2 regions of the Stenotrophomonas sp. PS02297 genome follow, and region 2 is predicted to be linked to the other one. Evidence: riboswitches for the same ligand, from Rfam matches in the RefSeq annotation. Region 2 holds a riboswitch; the other holds the start of a gene.
What was found. A riboswitch is a leader RNA that binds a small molecule or an ion and turns the genes downstream of it on or off. The one in region 2 is predicted to bind cobalamin.

Region 1: another riboswitch for cobalamin. It lies ahead of btuB (TonB-dependent vitamin B12 receptor); the one in region 2 lies ahead of QMX80_RS04530 (ribonucleoside-diphosphate reductase subunit alpha).

What each region holds. Positions count from the first base shown of each region.
Region 1 is NZ_JASCOS010000079.1:7,631-14,803, reverse strand. Features, by position in the region: gene dinB (DNA polymerase IV) at 1-332, shown strand, start outside; gene gph (phosphoglycolate phosphatase) at 385-1,032, shown strand; gene btuB (TonB-dependent vitamin B12 receptor) at 1,501-3,357, opposite strand; cobalamin riboswitch at 3,470-3,712, opposite strand; gene cobT (nicotinate-nucleotide--dimethylbenzimidazole phosphoribosyltransferase) at 3,846-4,916, shown strand; gene QMX80_RS13750 (histidine phosphatase family protein) at 4,913-5,515, shown strand; gene cobS (adenosylcobinamide-GDP ribazoletransferase) at 5,512-6,255, shown strand; partial or broken gene QMX80_RS13740 (TfoX/Sxy family protein) at 6,415-6,663, opposite strand; gene QMX80_RS13735 (GAF domain-containing protein) at 6,660-7,142, opposite strand.
Region 2 is NZ_JASCOS010000011.1:16,023-23,195, forward strand. Features, by position in the region: gene QMX80_RS04515 (NAD-dependent protein deacetylase) at 71-907, opposite strand; gene QMX80_RS04520 (acyl-CoA thioesterase) at 959-1,363, opposite strand; gene QMX80_RS04525 (ribonucleotide-diphosphate reductase subunit beta) at 1,541-2,560, opposite strand; gene QMX80_RS04530 (ribonucleoside-diphosphate reductase subunit alpha) at 2,741-5,125, opposite strand; cobalamin riboswitch at 5,313-5,536, opposite strand; gene QMX80_RS04535 (DUF2884 family protein) at 5,807-6,634, shown strand.

The DNA.
Region 1 (7,173 bases), on a different contig from region 2:
GCGAAGACCTGCGGCTGGGCGAGTTCGATGAGCTGATCGCACAACTGGCCGCGCGGACCTGGCGCGCGACCGGGCGCACCGAGCGCGTCGGCCACACCGTGGTGCTCAAATTGAAGACCGCGCAGTTCCGCATCCTCACCCGCAGCTTCACCCCGGATGCACCGCCGGCCTCGGAGGAGGAGCTGCGCGACATCGCACTGGCGTTGTGCCAGCGCGTGCAGCTGCCGCCGGAAACGCGCTACCGGCTGGTGGGCGTGGGCCTGTCGGGCTTTCGCGACCGCGAGGATTCGGCGGTGCAGGGCGATCTTTTCCGGGACACCTCCCTGGGCTGAAGCGCTTCCACGCCCCGTTACAATCGGCCGCTTCCTGTCATGGAGTGGATGCGTGGGCATTGCAGCGCTGGTATTCGACCTGGACGGCACGCTGGTGGACAGCGCCGACGACATCGCCGAGGCGGTCAACCGCACGTTGGACGACCTGTCGTTGCCGCGCGTATCCGAGGCGACGGTACGCAGCTGGATCGGCGAAGGCGTGCGCCGGCTGGTGACCACCGCATTGGCGCATGCCCGTAGCACGCGCCCGCTGGACGAGGTGATGCCCACCTTCATGCGCCACTACCGTGACTGCCTGCTGCGCAGCCCGCGCCTGTACGGGGGCGTGGTCGAAGCGCTGCAACAGTTGCAGGCGCGCGGCCTGCCGATGGCGATCTGCACCAACAAGCCCTCGGCGCTGGTGCCGCCGCTGCTCGATCACCTGGGGATCGCCGGGCACTTCGCGTACATCATCGGCGGCGACACGCTGCCGCAGCGCAAGCCGGCCGCCGAGCCGCTGCTGCATGCGGCACAGCTGCTGGGGCAGGCGCCGGCGCATTGCCTGATGGTCGGTGATTCGGCCACCGACCTGGGCGCGGCGAACGCGGCCGGCATGCCCATCGTGCTGGTGCGCTATGGCTATCCGCGCGATCTTGATCTGGAGGCTGCCGATGCGGTCGCGGTGATCGACGATCTGCGGCAGCTCGCCGCTTGCATCTGAACGCGGAACGCATCTCCGCCCGATGGCGGTGAATTCCATAGGTTACGCAGGGGATACCTCTGCCGCATGCGGTCCGGCGCCGTGCGCTGTCGCCGGCAACCGCGTGTCTTCGGCCGTCGCCTGACATCTGTCTCCATGCCGGCTTCCCGCTGCAACCGCTGCTTTCCGATGGCCGCGGCCGCGTGCCCCAGCTCCAGTTTGTCCGCCAGTCGCCGTCCCGCTGACCGGCCGTTTCATCCATCGCCGCCGGAGCCATGGGATGCGGGCGGGGGCGATACGGCATGGGCCCCTGCCGGGGCCGGATACGGGGGATGACCGGAGCCTTATGCGAACTGCCCCATCGCAGCCCTGGGCAGGGTCCGGCGGGGCGAGGCGGGAGTGGCGGTGGTGCGCTGCCCGGCGCCGCATGAAACAACGCCCCGGCTGGCAGGCCGGGGCGTCGGGAGGAACTCAACCGTCCAGGCCGGCTCAGCGCGAGCGGTAGCGCAGGGTCAGCTGGTACTCGCGGCCGGGCTGGTTGTACCAGGCCACGGTTTCGTACTCGCGGTCGAACACGTTGGCCGCCCTGGCCTGCAGGCTCCATGCCTCGTTGATGGCGTATTCCACGCGCAGATCGACGGTGCCGTAGCCGGCCAGGCGCATGCTGTTGGCTGCGTTGTCGAAGCGGTGGCCGGTGCCGGTGGCGGTCACGCCCACGCGCAGCGGGCCGAAGCCGCGGTCCACGTCCAGGCGGCCGCTGGTACGGGCACGGCGCGGCAGCCAGTTGTCGTAGCTGGTCGCACCGTTGGTGTGGTCGCGCGGGTCGGTGAAGCTGGCCTGGGCATTGATGTCGAAACCGGTCAGCGACACGAAGCCGGTCAGCTCGGCGCCGCGGATGCGTGCCTTGGCGATGTTGTACGGCGTGTAGGTGCTGTCCAGCGCGATCAGCTGGTCGATGCGGGTTTCATAGGCGTTGAACGTCCAGTTCCAGCCGTCGGCGTACTGCGCGATGCCGACGTTGACGCTCTTGGATTCTTCCGGCTTCAGTTCCGGGTTGCTCGACCACGGGTAGTACAGGTCGTTGAAGGTCGGCGCCTTGAAACCGGTGCCGGCGCTGGCGGTCAGGCGCAGGCCGTTGCCGAAGGCGAAGCCGTAGCCGAGGCTGCCGGTGGTGTGGTTGCCGAACTGCTCGTTGTCGTCGTTGCGCACGCTGGCCTGCAGCGAGTGCGCGCCGAAGCGGCCCTGGTACTCGGCGAAGACGCCGGTGTTGTCGCGGCTGTCGATCGCATAGGCCGTGGTGCCGGTGACCTCGTCCTTCTGCCAGTCGGCACCGGCGGTCAGCTGCTGGCCCTCGGCGAACAGGACGTCGCCCTGCACGCTGGCGGTGTCGCGGCGCGTGTCGAAGGTGGAAACGAACGTGCGCTTGCCGGCGTCGGCGAAGTAGCTGTCGGCCTGGTCGTTGTTGCGGCCGACCTGCGCGGACAGGCGGAACGCCTCGCCGGGCGTCCACAGCAGCTTGCCGCCATACACCTGCTGGTGGTTTTCGGCCTCGTTGCCGCTGTAGATGCTGCCGTCGTATTCGTTGCGGCTGCTGGCATCGAGCACGTGGCCTTCCACGCTCAGGGTTTCGGCCAGCGCATAACCGCCGCGCAGGTTGAGCGATGCGTTGCGGTAGCCGTCGCGATCGGGTTCGTCGACGTAGCAGCCCTGGAACAGCGCGGCCGAGCCGTTGCAGGCGTTGATGCCGTCGGTCTTCTGCCAGGCGCCCTGCGCCGAAACCCAGCCGCGTTCGCCACGGTTGCTGAAGCCGGCGCTGGCCTGGCGCAGGTTGTGGCTGCCGGCGGTCAGCGCCAGGTTCTGCTGCAGCCCCTTGCCCGCGCTGCGGGTGAAGATCTGGATCACGCCGCCGATCGCCTCGGAGCCGTACAGGCTCGAACGCGGCCCGCGCACGATCTCGACGCGCTCGATCTGGTCGATGGGCAGGTCCTGCAGCGCCGGCATGCCGCTGGTGGCCGCGCCGATGCGCACGCCGTCGACCAGCACCAGCACCTGGTTGGAGGCGGTGCCGCGCATGAACAGCGAGGTGAGCTTGCCGGCGCCGCCCTGGTTGGCGAAATCCAGGCCGGCGCGGCCGCGCAGCAGGTCCAGCACCGAGCCGGCCTGGCTGCGGTCGATCTGCTCGCGGTCGATCACCTGCACCGGCACCACGCTGTCGGCGATGGACACCGGCGTGCGGGTGGCGGTGACGATCACGTCGTCCAGTTCGGTGGGCGCCTGCTCGGCGGCGGCGATGCCCGGCAGCGCGAGCGCCAGGGCGAGGGAAAGGGTGTGGTACGGCAGTTTCATGGGAACTCCTGGACCCGCGCGCTCCCGCGCGGACGGACGGTGGGGGCTGCCAGGAGAAGGGGACGACGGAGCGCGCGCACGGCGTCACTGCCGCCGCCATGCCCTCCGCATCGCAACCAGTCGGCTTCCGGGCCGGTCTCCGGGCTCGCAGGCGAAGCGCGTCGGCGCTTCCGTCCAGGCGCCTTCCCGTGCGATCGATGCACAGTGGCGGTATGCCTGTCCTTGTCCTGCTTACCGTTGCGGGGGCAGCGCCGGAATGGCGCGGCCAGGGGCATCCCTGGCGTGCGCGGCACCGGCTTCCCGTTTCAACCGGCCGGAGCGAGCCCGGCCAGTCACCCGAAAGTGCGCGCATTCTATGCCATCGCCCGCGTCGCCGCCCGGCGCAGCCGGTGGCGGGTGGGCAGCGCCGGATTGGCGCCCTGTGCGGCACATCGTGGAAGCGGCCCGCGCCCTACAATGCGCGATTGCAATGCAGTATCGGAACACACGTGACAGAAGCATGGTTCACCCGGCCCTGCCCGGCGCCTTCGCAGGCGCACCGGCAGCATGCCATCGCCCGCCAGCGGCAACTGACCAAACCGGAAGGCGCGCTGGGGCGCCTGGAAACCCTCGCCATCGAGCTGGCTGCGCTGCAGGGACGCGAGCAGCCGCAGGCCGCGCGGGTGCCGGTGCTGGTGTTCGCCGGCGACCATGGCGTCGCCGTGCAGGGCGTATCGGCGTATCCGGCGGAAGTGACGGTGCAGATGCTGCGCAACTTCGCCGCAGGTGGTGCCGCCATCGCCGTGCTGTCGCGCGAACTGGGGTTGCCGCTGCATGTCTGGGACGTGGGCAGCCTGGCCGACGCGCCGCTCGCCGGCGTGACCTGCGACAAGCCGCGCCGTGGCACCGACGATTTCAGCGCCGGTCCGGCGATGGCGCCGGCCGACCTCGATGCGGTTTTCGACGCCGGCCGGCGCGCGGTCGAAGCCGCTTGCGGCGACGGCGCGGACCTGCTGCTGCTCGGCGAGATGGGCATCGGCAACACCACCTCGGCCAGCGCGCTGGCGGCGGTACTCGGGCCATTGCCCCTGGCGGACCTGGTGGGTGCGGGCACCGGCCTGGATGCGGCGCGCATCGCTCACAAGCAGGCCGTGACCGCACGCGCATTGGCCCTGCACGGCGAAGCGATCGCCGCCGCTGCCGACCCCGGCCGCGAAGCCCTGCGCCGCGTCGGCGGATTGGAGATCGCCGCGCTGGCCGCGGCCATGATCGCCGTCGCCCAGCGCGGCGTTCCGGTGCTGGTGGATGGTTTCATCGTCTCGGCCGCGGCGCTGGCCGCGGTGCGCATCAACCCCTCGCTGCGGCCATGGCTGCTGTTCTCGCATCGTTCCGCCGAGCGCGGGCATGCGCGGGTACTGGCGGCCCTGCAGGCCGACCCCCTGCTGCAGTTGGACCTGCGCCTGGGCGAAGGTTCCGGTGCCGCGCTGGCGCTGCCGCTGCTGCGCCTGGCCTGCGCGCTGCACAACGGCATGGCGACCTTCGCCGAGGCCGCCATCGCCGGGCAGAGCGCCGCGCCATGATCCTGGACCTGATGCGCCATGCCTCCACCGGCCGCCAGGGCCATCTGGATGGCCGCACCGATCCGCCGCTGCTCGACGGGGCCATGGATGCGCTGCTGCGCTGCCATGGCGATGGCCAATGGAGCCGGGTGATCGCCTCGCCGCGGCGCCGTGCGCTGGATACCGCCACCGCGCTGGTCGCCGGCCGCGACCTGTTCTGCGAGATCCACCCGGACTGGGCCGAACTGGATTTCGGCGACTGGGATGGCTGCCATTACGACGAGATCCCGGCCGAGCTGCTGGCTGGACTCTACGACGCGCCGCACGCGGTGGTGCCGCCCAACGGCGAGAGCTGGCGGCAGTTCGAGGCGCGCATCGATGCGCAGCTGCGGCGGCTGCTCGACGAGGACGAGGACGAGGACGAAGACGAGGGCGCCGGACCGGTGCTCGTGGTCAGCCATGCCGGCGTACTGCGGCTGGCGGTGTCGCGCGTGTGCGGCATGCCGCTGGCCGCGTTGTGGGCGATGCGCATCGACTACGGCACCCGCGTGCGCCTGCGCGTGGAGCGCGGCGGGGATGGCCAGCTGTGGGGCGAGCTGCTGGAGCTGTGCCAGCCGTGAGCGTGCGCCGCCTGATCCTGGCGATCCAGTTCCTGACCCGGCTGCCGACGCCGCAGGTCAGGGATTTCCGCGACGACGACCTGAGCCGCGCGGCGGTGTACTACCCCTTGGTGGGCGCGATCATCGGCGTGCTGCTGGCTGCGCCGCTGTACCTGCTTGGCGACCGGCCGTGGCTGGCCGGCGTGCTCACCCTGCTGCTGTGGGTGTGGGCGACCGGCGCGCTGCACCTGGACGGGCTGGGCGACGTGGCCGATGCCTTCGGCGCCGCGCACCGCGATCCGCAGCGCTTCCTCGAGGTGCTCAAGGACCCGCACATGGGCGTGTTCGGCGTGGTCACGCTGGTGATGCAGCTGCTGCTCAAGTTCGTGCTGCTGACCGAGCTCGCCGCCAGCCCGCTGTGGTTCGGCATCGTACTGGTGCCTGCGTGGGCGCGCTGGGGCACGCTGTGGTGGAGCCGCCTGCTGCCGTCGCTGCATGGCGCGGGCATGGCCGAGCGCTTTTCCTGGCAGCTGAGCCTGCGCTCGATGTGGCTGTGGGCGCTGCTGCTGGCGGCGGTCACCGCTTTCGTCGCCTGGCCGCTGCTGCTCGCGCTGGGGCTGGTGCCGCTGGTCGCGGCATATTGGCGGCGCCGGTTGGGCGGCATTTCCGGCGATTGTCTCGGCGCCAGCGTCGAGGTCACCGAAAGCCTGCTGCTGCTGGCGCTGGTGCTGCTGGGCGGCGTCGCACTGCCCTTGCCGTAGCTGCCGGGCTTGCCCGGCAGGCAGGGGGATTCAATCCTCGCCGAAGCGGATTTCGCCGACCTCGTCGCCGCTGTCGTGATCGCCCGCGTCGGGCGACTGCATGTGAGTCTCGCGCACCGGCCCGGCCATCTGCCCGGCGCGCGCGGTCGGCAGCCCGCCTGCAGCGACTTCGTACTCGGCGACCAACTGCTGGCGCCGCGCCTCCGGCACCTCCTGCCAATGGCAGCCGACCAGCGCGCCTTCCAGCGAATAGAGCAGGTTGAGGCTGGGCTTGAAGCCGGCGCGGCGCACCTTGACGAAGGCGCCGACCGCGCCGACCGCGGCCAGGTCCTCGGCACTGCGCAGCCCGACCTGGCGCAGCCACGCCGCACTCTTCGGGCCGATGTTGCGCAGCTTCAACGCGCTCATGCCAGCGCCTCGACGAAGACCCGGGCGATGGCTTCCAGCCCCGCCTGGTCGTCGGCATCGAAGCGCGAGGTGACGGGGCTGTCCAGGTCGAACACACCCACCAGCGCGCCGTCATGGACCAGCGGCACCACCAGTTCCGAGCGCGAGGCCGAGTCGCAGGCGATGTGGCCCGGGAAGGCATCCACGTCTTCCACGCGCTGGGTCTGGCGGGTGCTGGCCGCCGCACCGCACACGCCCTTGTGCAGCGGAATGCGCACGCAGGCCGGCAGGCCCTGGAACGGGCCGACCACCAGTTCGGTGCCGTCGAAGAAGTAGAAACCCACCCAGTTGAGCTGCGGCAGCGCGTGATACACCAGCGCCGACAGGTTGGCGGCGTTGGCGATGCGGTCGGTTTCGCCATGGACGAGCGCGCGGGCCTGGGCCAGCAGCTGGGCGTACTGTTCCGGCTTGCTGCCGGTGAGCGTGGTGGAACTGAACATCAGCAGAGTCTAACCGCTGCCCGAGCGCGAT
Region 2 (7,173 bases):
TGGGAGGTGATCCGGTTGGGGGGCGCCCATTGCACTCCCCCACCCCGGCCGGTTCAACCGGAACCGTGGATCACTGCGTCTTGGAACCGGCCCACGCGCCGTCAAGCAGGAAGGCCAGCGCCTGCGCGCAGGGCTGCTCGATCTTCAGCGACAGCAGGGCGTCGGCGCGGGTGCGGCCGAGGTTGACTGCCGCCACCGGCAACCCGGCCCTGGCAGCGGCATCGACGAAGCGGAAGCCGGAATAGACCATCAGCGACGACCCCACCACCAGCACCGCGTCGGCGCGCTGCAGGTGCGCGTGCACGGCGGCCACGCGTTCGCGCGGCACGTTCTCGCCGAAGAACACCACGTCCGGCTTGAGCAGGCCGCCGCAGGCGGTGCAGTCCGGCACCGCGAAACCGGAAAAGTCCCCTTCCAGGTCGGCGTCGCCATCGGGCGCCTGCGCCGCCTGCAACCCCGCCCAGGCCGGATTGGCGTCGAGCAGCCGCTGCTGCAGCGACTCGCGCGGAGAGCGTGCCTCGCAGCCCATGCAGCGCACCTCGTCCAGCCGTCCATGCAGGTCGATCACGCTGCGGCTGCCGGCGCGCTGGTGCAGGCCATCCACGTTCTGGGTCAACAGCAGTTCTACCCCGCCGGCCGCCTCCAGTGCGGCCAGCGCATGGTGGGTGGCGTTGGGCCGGGCCTGGCCGAAACGCGGCCAGCCGGCCAGGCTGCGCGCCCAGTAGCGACGGCGTACCGCCGCATCAGCCATGAACGCGCGGTAATCCACCGGCGGCGTGCGTTTCCACTGGCCATCGGCATCGCGATAATCGGGAATGCCCGAGTCGGTGCTGCAACCGGCGCCGGTCAACAGCAACAGGCGCCGGTGGGCGGCCATGAACTCCGCCAGCCGCGTATCCGTCGCCATGGACGGGATACCGGCCTGCCCAGGCCGCACGGCCATCGCCCGCGCCCCGGCTCAGGCCTGCGGCGGTAACGCCGGCACCGGGGCCGGGCGTCCTTCGGCGTCCAGCGCCACCATCACGAAGTGGCCGCGCGTGCACAGCTTGCGTTCGCCGCTGTGCAGGTCCTCGGCGATCAGCTCGACCTGCACCGTCATCGAGCTGCGCCCGACCTCGACCACGCGGCCGACGGTCTCGACCATTTCGCCGATGCGGATCGGCAGCTTGAAATCCACCTGGTCCGAATGCGCGGTGACCACGGTGCGGCGCGAATAGCGCGCCGCGGCGAGGAAGGCGGCCTTGTCCATCCACGCCATCGCCTGGCCGCCGAACAGGGTGCCGAGATGGTTGGTGTGGTTGGGAAAGACGATCTCCGCCATGCGGACTTCGGTGGGCGGGACGATGGCGGGCGTGGCGTTCATGGCGGGATGCGCGGGAATGGATGGCGGGCGGATGATACGCAGGGCGGATGATGCCGGGTGTGACGCCCGCGTCGCGTCCGCCGGCGGCGCCGGCTTTCCGGGTGGGGGTCGACCGGCAACGCTTCGGGCGGGGCATTGCCCCGCCCTGCAGGAAGCGCCGGCCGGCAGCTCCTCGCCTCAGAAATTCATGTCGAAGGCGACCTCGCCCTTTACGCCGACCTGGTAGGCCGAGACGCGGCGCTCGAAGAAGTTGGTCAGCTCCTGGACGTCCTGCAGTTCCATGAACGGCAGCGGGTTGCGCACGTTGTATTTCCGGGCCATGCCCAGCTTGGCGAAGTGCTGGTCGGCGCAATGCTGCAGGTACTGGCGCATGTCGCGGGTGGAGATGCCGGCCACGCCGCCGGAAAGCACGTCCTCGGCGAACTGCACCTCGCACTCGATGGCTTCGGCCAGCATCTCGTAGACCTGCTGCTCCATCGTCGCGTCGAACAGGTCCGGCTCCTCGGCGCGGATGGTGCGCACGCATTCGAAGGCGAATTCCATGTGGCAGCTCTCGTCGCGGAACACCCAGTTGGTGCCCGAGGCCAGGCCCGGCAGCAGCCCGCGCGAGCGGAAGAAGTACACGTAGGCGAAGGCGGCGAAGAAGAACAGGCCCTCGATGCAGGCGGCGAAGCAGATCTGGTTGAGCAGGAACTGGCGGCGCTGCTCGCGGGTCTCGATGCGCTTCATTCCCTGGATCGAGTCGATCCACTTGAAGCAGAAATCGGCCTTCTTCTTGATCGATTCGATGTTTTCCACCGCCGCGAACGCCTTGAAGCGCTCCTCCGGGTCCGGCAGGTAGTTGTCCAGCAGGGTCAGGTAGAACTGCACGTGCAGCGCCTCTTCGTACAGCTGGCGCGACAGGTACATGCGCGCTTCCGGCGCATTGAGGTGCTGGTAAAGGTTCAGCACCAGATTGTTGGACACGATGGAATCGCCGGTGGCGAAGAAGGCGACCAGGCGGTGGATCAGGTGGCGGTCGGCCGGCGTCATCTTGTGATGCAGGTCGGTGATGTCGATCTGGAAGTTGATCTCGTCCACCGTCCAGGTGTTCTTGATCGCGTTGCGGTACATCTCGTAGAAATCCGGGTAGCGCATCGGGCGCAGGGTCAGTTCGAAGCCCGGATCGAGCAGCATCTGGCGGGGTTGTGCGGACATTGGAGTCTCCTTTCTCTTCTCCCTGCGGGAGGCGGCGCGGCAGGATCGCCGGGGTTCGCGGCAAGGCCGCCCGGAGGGGGCGGCACAGGGATGTGCCGCATGCAGGTGGCGCGGAGCGCCGGACGAGGGTTCGGTGGGGGCGAGCTCGCCCCTCTCCCGCCGGGAGAGGGGCGGGAACGATTACTGGCAGGCCTCGCAGGCTTCCGGGTTCTCCAGCGAACAGGCCACGGCCTCGGTCGGCGTGTAGCTGCTGACCGTGGTCTTGGCGATCTTCGTGGCCGGGCGCGAGCGCAGGTAGTAGGTGGTCTTTACGCCCTTCTTCCAGGCATACATGTACATGGAGGACATCGCGCCGATGTTCGGGCTCTCCATGAACAGGTTGAGCGAGGCGGACTGGTCGATGAAGGCGCCGCGGTCCGCGGCCATGTCGATCAGCGAGCGCATCGGCAGTTCCCAGGCGGTGCGGTACACCGTGCGCAGCGCTTCGGGGATCTGCGGCAGGTTCTGGATCGAGCCGTCGGCCAGCTTGATCGCATCGCGCATCTCCGCCGTCCACAGTCCCAGCTGCTTGAGCTCGCCGACCAGGTAGCGGTTGACCTGCAGGAAGTCGCCGGACAGGGTCTCGCGCTTGAACAGGTTGGACACCTGCGGCTCCACGCACTCGTAGCAGCCGGCGATGGAAGCGATGGTCGCGGTCGGGGCGATGGCGATCATCAGCGAGTTGCGCAGGCCATGCTGGCGGATGCGCTCGCGCAGCGCGTCCCAGCGCGCGGCGTCGGCCGGAGCCACGTTCCAGGCATCGAACTGGAGCTCGCCCGCGGCCGCGCGGGTGTCGTTGAACGACGGGTGCCGGCCACGCTCGATGGCCAGTTCGCACGAGGTTTCCAGCGCATGGAAGTAGATGGTCTCGGCGACCTTCGCCGACAGCACGCGCGCGGCCTCCGAATCGAACGCCAGGCGCTTGCGGAAGAACACGTCCTGCAGGCCCATGCAGCCCAGGCCGACCGGGCGCCAGCGCAGGTTGCCGCGGCGCGCGGTCTCGATCGGATAGAAGTTCAGGTCGATCACCCGGTCGAGCTGGCGCACGGCCAGGCGCACGGTTTCGGCCAGCTTGTCGAAGTCGAAATCGCCGTGCTCGTCCAGGTGGTTGCCCAGGTTGATCGAGCCCAGGTTGCACACCGCCGTTTCCTCGGCGCTGGTGACTTCCAGGATTTCGGTGCACAGGTTGGACAGGTGGATCACGTTGCCGGCGCGCAGGGTCTGGTTGCTGGCGCGGTTGCACTTGTCCTTGAAGGTCATCCAGCCGTTGCCGGTCTCGGCCAGGGTGCGCATCATCCGCGCGTACAGCTTGCGCGCCGGCAGCGTCTTGACCGCCTTGCCCTGCGCCTCGGCCTGCAGGTAGGCGCGTTCGAACGCCTCGCCGTACAGGTCGGTGAACTCCGGCACCACGCGCGGATCGAACAGCGACCATTCCTGGTCGGCTTCCACGCGCTGCATGAACAGGTCCGGCACCCAGTTGGCCAGGTTGAGGTTGTGGGTGCGGCGCGAATCGTCACCGGCGTTGTCGCGCAGCTCCAGGAAGTCCTCGATGTCCGCATGCCAGGTTTCCAGGTACACGCAGGCCGCGCCCTTGCGCTTGCCGCCCTGGTTGACCGCGGCCACAGAGGAATCCAGCGTCTTCAGCCACGGCACGATGCCGTTGGAGTGGCCGTTGGTGGACTTGATCAACGAGCCGCGCGAACGCACCCGGGTGTAGCTCACGCCGATGCCGCCGCTGAACTTGGACAGCTGCGCGATGTCGCCGTACCTGGCGTAGATGGATTCGAGCGAATCGGACGGCGAATCCAGCAGGAAGCAGGAGGACAGCTGCTCGTGGCTGGTGCCGGCGTTGAACAGGGTCGGGCTCGACGGCAGGTAGTCCAGGCTGCCCAGCCGCTGGTACAGCGCCAGCGCCTCGGGCACGTCCTCGCTGAGCGCGCTGGCGATGCGCAGGAAGAACTGCTGCGGGGTCTCGATGACCTTGCGCGTGTGCGGGTGGCGCAGCAGGTAACGGTCGTACAGCGTGCGCAGGCCGAAGTAATCGAAGTTGAGGTCGTACCCGGGATCGATCGCGTCGTTGAGCTTGCGCGCGTTGACCTGCACGAAGTTCAGCAGGCGGTCGTTGATCAGGCCGACCTCATGGCCGCGGCCGACCGACTGCGAGAACGCGTGGATTTCCTGGCCGGACACTTCCTTGGCGATGAAGTTGGCCAGCAGGCGCGCGGCCAGGCGGCCGTATTCCGGCTCCTCGCCGATCAGCAGCGCGGCGGTGCGGATCGACAGTTCGTCCAGTTCCTGGGTGGTGGCGCCGTTGTACAGGCCGGAGATGGTGCGGGTGGCCACGCGCATCGGATCGACCGCATGCAGGCCTTCGCAGCAGCGCTGGATGGCGCGGACGATCTTGTTCAGGTCCACCGGCTCGGTGCCGCCATTGCGCTTGGTCACGCTCATGGCGGTGGCGGTCGGCGGCGGGGTCAGTTCGAAGCCGGCCTCGGTCGGGACAACGGCGGTATCGGTGGCGGTCACGGTGATGTGTCCTCATGGCGGGATGCACGCGGCGCCTGCCCTCGCAGGAACCTGGGCCGGTGCGGTTGGCGAGCATGGAAGGACGGCGTCGCAGCGACCGAGACGGACGCGACCCAGGGTCGCCACCGGCGGTACCGCGTCGCCAGCCGTCTTCCCCTCGAAGACTCCGCAGCCGGCACCGCGCGCTGTGCTTCGCGCGGCCGTCGGCAGGTCTTCGGACTCATGGGCATGGAGGCGGGGGCCTCCTCCTACTCCGCCGCTTCCCAAGGCATCGGGCCTCAGTGCTTGGTGGCGGGATCGTTCCCAATTACCGCTGCGGGGCAGTGCCGGAATGGCCATCCAAGGCGTCACCGGCTTCCCTTTCAATCCGGTGGGGAGCAACCCACCAGAACCGACGGGACACAAGATAGTGGGGGTAAATGACAGGGTCAACGCCAAATCTTGTGGATAACCGCCTGCCCCTTGGGGCACAAGCGATCCGGCTCGCGGCCTCGTGCCCGCCCATGGCGACCTGCCCATCGCGGCTGCGCAGTCAAGCCCTCGGAGCACCATTCAGAGGTAGGAAAACACCGCGCGCATTCATCATCCATTGCCCAGGCTTCGCCGCCATGACTTCCGGCCGGCGCCGCGACCGACGGCAGCCGGCGATGCTGTCTCCCTGTCGAACACGGAACACCCCGCATGCGCCGCCTGGTTCTCGCCACCGCCCTGCTCGCCCTGGCCGCGTCCGTGGCCGCCCGCGCCGGCACGTTGAAATCGCCGGAGCTCTCCTCCACCCAATGCGGTGTCAGCACCGACTACGACGTGCTGGTCGATGGCGGCGGCATCTGGCTGCGCAGGCACGACGCCACGCCGCGCGAGATCGTGTTCCACAACGGTGAACTGAGCGTCGACGGCCGCATGCAGGTGGTCAGCGCCGACGATGCGCAACGCCTGCGCGTGCTTGAGGCCGGGGTGCGCCAGATGATGCCGGCGGTCACCGGCATCGCCAACGAATCGGTGGGGATCAGCTTTGACGTGCTGGACGTGGTCTATGGCTCCATGACCGGCAACTTCAACTCGCGCAAGGTGCGCGCGCTGCGCACGGATGCCGAGCGCTTCGTCGCCTCGACCATCGGCCGCGGCCGCTGGGAGCAGGATCTGTTCGGCGAAGGCTTCGACCAGCGCGTGCAGGAAGCGGCCGAGTCGCTGAAAGGCTCGATCGCCCGTGGCCTGCTGTGGACCATGCTCACCGGCGGCGAGGAGCGCATCGAGAAGCGCAGCGAGAAGATCGAAGCCGAACTCGAGCCGAAGATCGAAGCGCGCGCCCATGCGCTGGAGCAGCACGCGCAATCCCTGTGCACCCAGGTCCTGGCGCTGGACCAGCTGCAGTCGGCGCTGGAGTTCCGCTACAACGGCCAGCCGCTGCGGATGATGAACGTCAGTGGCGAAGCATCGGCATCGGCATCGGCGCCGGTGGCGAAGGAGCACGGCCCGGACAACCGCATCGCCCTGCCCGCACACCCCTGACCGCAACCCGTAGAGCGGGGCAATACCCCGCTGGAGCTTTCCCGGCAATGCCCCCGCCGGGCGTTGCCCGGCGCTACAAGGCCCGCCGCGATCCACCTCCCCGTAGAGCGGGGCGACGCCCCGCTGGAGCTTTCCCGGTAATGCGCCCCGTCGGGCGTTGCCCGGCGCTACAAAGCCCGCCGCGATCCACCTCCCTGTAGAGCGGGGCGACGCCCCGCTGGAGCTTTCCCGGTAATGCCCCCGCCGGGCGTTGCCCGGCGCTACAAAGCCCGCCGCGATCCACCTCCCTGTAGAGCGGGGCAACGCCGCGCTGGAGCTTTCCAGGTAATGCCCCCGCCGGGCGTTGCCCGGCGCTACAAAGCCCGCTGCGATCCATCTCCCTGTAGAGCGCGGCAACGCCCCGCTGGAGCTTTCCCGGCAATGCCCCCGCCGGGCGTTGCCCGGCGCTACAAAGCCCGCTGCGATCCATCTCCCTGTAGAGCGGGGCGACGCCCCGCTAGGGCTTTCCCGGGCCTGTCCCCGCCAGGCGTTGCCTGGCA